3 regions of the Streptomyces ambofaciens ATCC 23877 genome follow, and region 1 is predicted to be linked to each of the others. Evidence: riboswitches for the same ligand, from Rfam matches in the RefSeq annotation. Region 1 holds a riboswitch; each other region holds the start of a gene.
What was found. Region 1 has a riboswitch for cobalamin ahead of SAM23877_RS28525 (hypothetical protein). Riboswitches for the same ligand answer to the same signal wherever they lie in the genome.
Positions count from the first base shown of each region.

Region 2: linked by a shared signal. The riboswitch ahead of SAM23877_RS26950 (energy-coupling factor ABC transporter permease) and the one ahead of SAM23877_RS28525 (hypothetical protein) in region 1 are both predicted to bind cobalamin.
Region 3: linked by a shared signal. The riboswitch ahead of SAM23877_RS23780 (ribonucleoside-diphosphate reductase subunit alpha) and the one ahead of SAM23877_RS28525 (hypothetical protein) in region 1 are both predicted to bind cobalamin.

Region 1 is NZ_CP012382.1:6,503,017-6,505,209, reverse strand. Features, by position in the region: gene SAM23877_RS40340 (hypothetical protein) at 185-340, opposite strand; gene SAM23877_RS28525 (hypothetical protein) at 462-905, opposite strand; cobalamin riboswitch at 948-1,136, opposite strand; gene SAM23877_RS28520 (ferric reductase-like transmembrane domain-containing protein) at 1,163-2,149, opposite strand.
Region 2 is NZ_CP012382.1:6,132,683-6,134,875, forward strand. Features, by position in the region: gene cbiQ (cobalt ECF transporter T component CbiQ) at 1-374, opposite strand, end outside; gene SAM23877_RS26945 (energy-coupling factor ABC transporter substrate-binding protein) at 375-716, opposite strand; gene SAM23877_RS26950 (energy-coupling factor ABC transporter permease) at 713-1,447, opposite strand; cobalamin riboswitch at 1,478-1,661, opposite strand; gene SAM23877_RS26955 (potassium channel family protein) at 1,755-2,193, opposite strand, start outside.
Region 3 is NZ_CP012382.1:5,318,084-5,320,276, reverse strand. Features, by position in the region: gene SAM23877_RS23785 (GNAT family N-acetyltransferase) at 64-570, shown strand; cobalamin riboswitch at 598-775, shown strand; gene SAM23877_RS23780 (ribonucleoside-diphosphate reductase subunit alpha) at 898-2,193, shown strand, end outside.

The sequences.
Region 1 (2,193 bases):
CCGCGGAAGTCGACGACCCTCGTCCGGTCGGGGCCGGGGCATGCCGTCGGCGAGACGGTCCCTGAACGCCGCTGCAGCCCCGAGCTCCTCGGCCCGGGGCTGCACTGACCTCGTTCGATCCGTACTGACCTCGTTCGTTTCCCTGTTACGGAGACGTCGGCAGCAGTCTCACGAAGGTCGAGTCCTAGAAGAAGTGCTTGCGTCCACCGACCGCGCGGCCGGTCGCACCCAGGATCCACAGGATGGCGCCAACCAGAATGAGGATGCCGCCGATCGTCGTCAGCAGACCCATACCGACAAGCAGGCCGATGATCAGTAGAATAAGTCCGAGAATGATCATTTCAGAACCCCATCGTCTTTTCCGACTCAGGCGCGTAGGCGTTTATGCCTCACAAAGGCCCGAGCTTGTCTCTAGTCGGTAGATCCCGGCCTACGAATGCCAGGACCTCGGTGCGATAGCCCTAGTTCCCGGCGATACGGCGTTCACGCATCCGCTCGAAAATTCGTTCAGTACGCCGTCGCGGCGGCGTGATGGCGTACAGGTCGAGGATGTCCGGCCGGGGCGCGACGCCCGGTCCGCCGGCGCGTGCCCAGGCGGCGATGTCCTCGGTCGCGTCCGGGTCGTTGACCAGCCCCAGCCAGACGGGCCGGGCTCCGGCCGCCCGGCCCTCCGCGGAGGGCTGTACGACGATGACGTTGGCCTGGCCGCAGACGTCGAGACAGTCGGAGACGCGTACCGGTACCGCGGCGCGCAGGCGCTCGGTCTGGGCCGCGTGGTCGACGCCGGTGACTTTGGGGCTGCCGCAGCAGCAGTCGCGGCACACGACGACGCGGCACGGTACGGGGCCGGTGGCCGTCGGGGTCCTCGCGTCGTCGGGCGTGCGTCCGGTCGGCGTTGCGGGCATGCGGTGCCGTCCCTCTCTCCGGGGAGATCCGCCCCGGTGGTCCGTCGAGGAGGCGACCGCGTGAGTCTCCTGGCTCTCGGGTCGATGCCCGTCCCGGCCTTCCCACCCGCTGCCGGGCAGTGGCCTGTCGGGACGCGCTCGCCGATCACAGTGGCGGGACCGCGCCGGATTCACACCGGCTTCCTCGTTCCGCCGTCGCCTTGTCGCCGGACATCATCCCACCCCGGGACGGAGGGCCGACCTTCCGGTGCCGGCCGTCACTCCGTCTCCTGGGTGTGGGGGGCCGTCGCGGGCGGGTCCGTCGGGCGGTCCCGTCCGCCGTCACGGCCGGACACCACCACGACGACCAGCCCGACGACGACGGCTCCGGCGACGACGCGTCCACCCGCGCGCGCCCACCAGGCGGGGCGGGCCGCGCCCGCGCCGCCCTTCGGCGGGCCCAGCCGCTCGGCCCGCCGGGCAGGTCTCACCAGGCGCAGCAACAGCAGCGCGGCGACGGGGATCTGCAGCAGCCACAGGACGGTGCGCGGCCACTCCCCGTACCAGACGTTGGTCCCGTACAGCAGGGTGTGCCACACGCTCAGCACGTAGACCACGATCACGAAGCGATGCAGCCGACGCCAGGTCTTCGCTCCGATGCGGTGCCGGACGTAGAACAGCAGCCCGAGCGGAACCGCCAGGTACAGGGCACCCTGTCCGATCGGGATGGCGATCCGGCCGGTGCCGGAGTCGTACCAGCCCGGCACGAAGGAGTCCGCGAAGCCCACCCACAGCCGCTCGGCCCACCCCAGTTTCGTCTCGTAGCGCACCAGCTCCGCGGCGAACATCAGCGCGTGCGCGAACATCAGCGCCATCGTCGTCAGACTCGTGGTGCGGTGCCAGCGCTCCAGCACCTGCCGGGAGAGGGGCAGCCGGGTGTGGCCCGTCCCCGACAGCAGCAGACCGAACATGACCGTGCACCAGGCCCACAGCAGCCCCGACCAGCCGAAGGCCTGGCTGAGCAGGTACATCCAGTAGGTGCCGGCATCGTCCATGAACGGCATGATCGCGACGGTGTCCGAAGCACCCGACTCCATGCGCGCCCACAGGAACACGAACACGAGCGCCGTGACCACCACCGCCGCGGTGGCGTCGGGCAGGGCGGAGCGCAGATCGCCGCGCAGGGCGACGCGGTCCCCGGAGGGCCGTGGCCGTCCGGGCGGGACCTCCGCCCCGTCTTCGTCCGGACTCGCGTCTGACAGCATCAGGGGGCCTCCCGGGCACGGGCCACCGCGGCAACGGTGTGCAT
Region 2 (2,193 bases), 370 kb from region 1:
ATCGGGGTGGTGAACGCGAACAGCAGCACCCCGAGGGAGGCCGCCGAGGTCCGCAGCATCAGCTCACCGGCGCGCACCGGCCCGCCGTCCGCCCATGTCAGGAACCCGTCCGGCCCCCCGACCCGCACCAGCAGCGGCAGCGCCCCCGTCACGCAGAAACCCAGCGGCACCCGGTACGCCCGCCACAGCCGGCGCCGGGGCACGCCCGCCGGGCCGAGCAGCACGACGAGCGCCGCCACCAGCACCAGTGCCGCGCCCGGCCAGGGCGGCAGCGAGACGGCGAGCACGGTCAGGCCGAGCCCGAGCACGGCCTTGTCCACGGGATGCCGGCGGCGCCACCTGCTGCTGTGCGCCGCCGCGTCGATCGGCAGCACTCAGTCCCCTTCGGGCGCGTCCCGCCCAGCCGTCGCCACCGCCCGTTCCTCGCCCTGCCGCCGGCCCCGGCGCAGCCCGAAGTAGTAGGCCAGCACACCCGCGCCGAGCGCGGCCTGCACGGCGAACAGCGCCGACTCGATCTCCCCGGACGGCGGCTCGTACAGCGGCGAGAACCACGGCTCGTAGTCCGGCTCGATCTCGGTGATCGCCGTCTCCGCCTCCGCGTCCGCCCCGGCGAACGGCTCCTCCTTGTGATCGCCGAGCCCCAGCACCAGCGGCAGCACCGCGAGCGCGGCGACGGCGAGCAGCAGCAGGGCGTTGATCTTCGCGTTGCGGCTCATCGGGCCACCACCTCCTCCTGCTCGCCGGACGCGACCTTGCCGGCCCCGGTCCCGTCGTCGGCTCCGGCCGGCCTCGACAGCACACCGAGCCGGGTCAGTTCTCCCTTGCTGGACTGCACCAGCAGCCGCATGACGACGACCGTGAGCAGGCCCTCGCTCACCGCCAGCGGGATCTGCGTGACGGCGAAGATGGACCCGAACTTGCCGAGGGCGCCCAGGAAGCCGCTGCCCGGGTCCGGGAAGGCGAGCGCCAGCTGGACGCTGGTGACGCAGTAGGTGGTCAGGTCGGCGACGAAGGCGCCGAAGAACACCGTGACCATCAGCGGCACGCCGGAGCGGCGCAGCACCCGGTAGACGGCGTAGCCGGCCCAGGGACCGGCGATCGCCATCGAGAAGACGTTGGCACCGAGCGTGGTCAGCCCGCCGTGCGCGAGCAGCAGCGCCTGGAAGAGCAGGGTGATGGTGCCCAGCACCGCCATGATCGGCGGCCGGAACAGGACGGCGCCGAGCCCCGTGCCGGTCGGGTGCGAACAACTCCCGGTGACGGACGGCAGCTTCAGGGCCGACAGCACGAACGTGAAGGCTCCGGACGCCCCGAGGAGCAAGGTGCTCTCCGGGTGTTCCCTGACCTCACGGGTGAGTGACCGTACTCCGTGGACGACGAACGGCGCGGACGCGACACCCCAGGCGATCGCGTGCGCCGGAGGCAGAAAGCCCTCGGCTATGTGCATGGCTCAGCAGACCCTCTCCAGCACCTCGTGGATGGACGACGCGCCTTGGCCGGTCTCCTGGCTTACGGGTACCACCGCCCGTGCTCCGCCTTCCCGGGTCCTAGGACCCAGTGGCTGCCCGCGAGGGCCGGAGCCGGACTTCCCGATTCACAGTGGCGAGGGCCGCACCGGCATCACACCGGATTTCCCGTTCACCAAGGCGTGGCGACAGTAGTGCTCCCGAAGGGGCGGTGACAAGCCGCCCTCCAGTCCTCGGACGCGCGTCGTTCACGCAGGTGGCGTCGGCGCACGCGCGTCCCGGTGCCCGTCAGCCGCGCCGGTCCCGCTCCGTCCGCCGGACCACCATGTCGCGCAGCCGCTGGGCGAGGGCGGTCGCGGCTGCGGTCAGGAACACGAAGCTGTACGTGATCTGGAGGACCGTCACGATGCGGGCCGCCTGGCCGCTCGGGGTGATGTCGCCGTACCCGACGGTCGCCAGCGTGACGATGGTGAAGTACAGGGCGTCGACGCGGGTGCTGAGGCCGACGAACTCGCCCTCGTGCTTGGCGAGGGCGTAGTAGGTGGCCGAGAAGATGTGCACGGTCAGGACGATCAGCAGGGAGAGGACCGCACCGGGCCGGGAGTCCGGGCGGTTGGTGAACACGTGGCGGATCTGCCGGAGCAGCAGCACGGCCACGACGGTGAGCGCGAGGGCGAACAGCACCCAGCTCAGTACGGGCCGCCGCGGGCCCAGGTGGTCGAGAGGG
Region 3 (2,193 bases), 1.2 Mb from region 1:
TCAGGCGGGCCGTCGGAGAAATCCGGCGGCCCGCTGTCGTACCCGTCGGGCACACTCGGGGGCATGGACTTCGTGATCCGGCGTGCCACGGCCGAGGAGTACGACACCCTCGGTGAGATCACCGCGCGCGCCTACCTGGGCGACGGCCTCCTCGACTTCGGGGAGGACGACGCCTACCTCCACGAGCTGCGCGCCGTGGCCCGACGGGCGGCCGCCGCCGAGGTGCTGGTCGCCGCATCGGACGGCGGTGTGCTCGGTGGCGTCACCTTCGTGCCCCGCGGTGGCCCGATGGCCGACATCGCCCGTCCCGGCGAGGCCGAGATACGCATGCTCGCCGTCGCCCGCGAGGCGCGCGGACGCGGCGCCGGCGAGGCGCTGGTGCGGGCCTGCGTCGACCGCGCCCGGTCCGTGCCGGGCTGCGCGCGGGTCGTGCTGTCCACCCAGCGCACCATGCACGGCGCCCACCGCCTCTACGCGCGCCTGGGTTTCACCCGCACCCCGGAGCGCGACTGGAACCCCCTGCCGAAGCTGGACGACTTCACCCTGCTCACCTATGAACTGACGCTCTGACACCCTCCCGACACGCTCACGGACACAACATCTGGGGGTGCTGGCGGTGCCCGGCACAAGATGTATGCTCGTGCTCGCTGTCGCCGCAGGGGAATCCGGTGCGAATCCGGAACTGTCCCGCAACGGTGTACTTGTGCGTGTTCGCGTCTCCACGTGTCCGCGCACGGGCTTGAGTCCGAGGACCTGCCGACAGTGCGCCCGGCCGCCTTGGCCCGGGTGCCATGACGTCCGGGCCTCGTGGAGTGGGCCGGTGGACGCGACGCCGTGTGCGCTCGTGATTCCTCCTGCCCTCCGCCAGGCCCCGTGCCGAGCGAGGGAGTGCTCCACGTGACCATCGCGCCAGCCGATCCGGCTTCAGCGACCCCGGTGACGGCGACCGGGGAACCGGACGGCCCCGGTGCCGCGCTGCTGCGGACCCTGACCGTGCTGACCGCCGACCTCCCGGGCGCCGACCCCGGCCGGGTCGCCGCCGCCGCGCTGCGCGGCCGGTCCGCCCGCGCGGACGAGGCGGAGCTGCGCGAGCTCGCCACCGAGGCGGCGGCCGGGCTCATCTCGGAGGACCCCGTCTACTCCAGGCTGGCCGCCCGTCTGCTGACCATCGGCATCCGCGCCGAGGCCGCCTCCCAGGGGGTCGCCTCCTTCACCGAGTCGGTCGCCACCGGCCACCGCGAGGGGCTGATCGCCGACCGCACGGCCGCGTTCGTACGGCTGCACGCGGACCGCCTGGACGCGCTGATCGACCCGGCCGCCGACGACCGCTTCGGCTACTTCGGGCTGCGCACCCTGCACAGCCGCTACCTGCTCCGGCACCCGATCACCCGCAAGGTGGTCGAGACGCCCCAGTACTTCATGCTGCGTGTCGCCGCCGGGCTCGCCGAGGACGACACCGCCCGCGCGGCCGACGAGGTGGCCGCCCTCTACGGGCTGATGAGCCGCCTCGACTACCTGCCCTCCTCCCCCACCCTCTTCAACTCCGGCACCCGGCACGCCCAGATGTCGTCCTGCTACCTCCTCGACTCCCCCAAGGACGAGCTGGACTCCCTCTACGACCGCCTCCACCAGGTGGCCCGCCTCTCCAAGCACGCCGGCGGCATCGGCATCGCCTACTCCCGCATCCGCTCCCGCGGCTCCCTGATCCGCGGCACCAACGGCCACTCCAACGGCATCGTCCCGTTCCTGAAGACGCTGGACGCCTCGGTCGCCGCCGTGAACCAGGGCGGCCGGCGCAAGGGTGCGGCGGCGGTCTACCTGGAGACCTGGCACGCCGACATCGAGGAGTTCCTGGAGCTGCGGGACAACACCGGCGAGGACGCCCGCCGCACCCACAACCTGAACCTCGCCCACTGGGTGCCGGACGAGTTCATGCGCCGGGTGGACGCCGACGGGCAGTGGTCCCTGTTCTCGCCCGCCGACGTGCCCGAGCTGGTCGACCTGTGGGGCGCGGAGTTCGACGCCGCGTACCGCGAGGCGGAGGCGGCCGGACTGGCCCGCAGGACCCTCCCCGCCCGCGAGCTGTACGGACGCATGATGCGCACCCTCGCGCAGACCGGCAACGGCTGGATGACCTTCAAGGACACCGCCAACCGCACCGCCAACCAGACCGCCGAGCCGGGCCACGTGGTC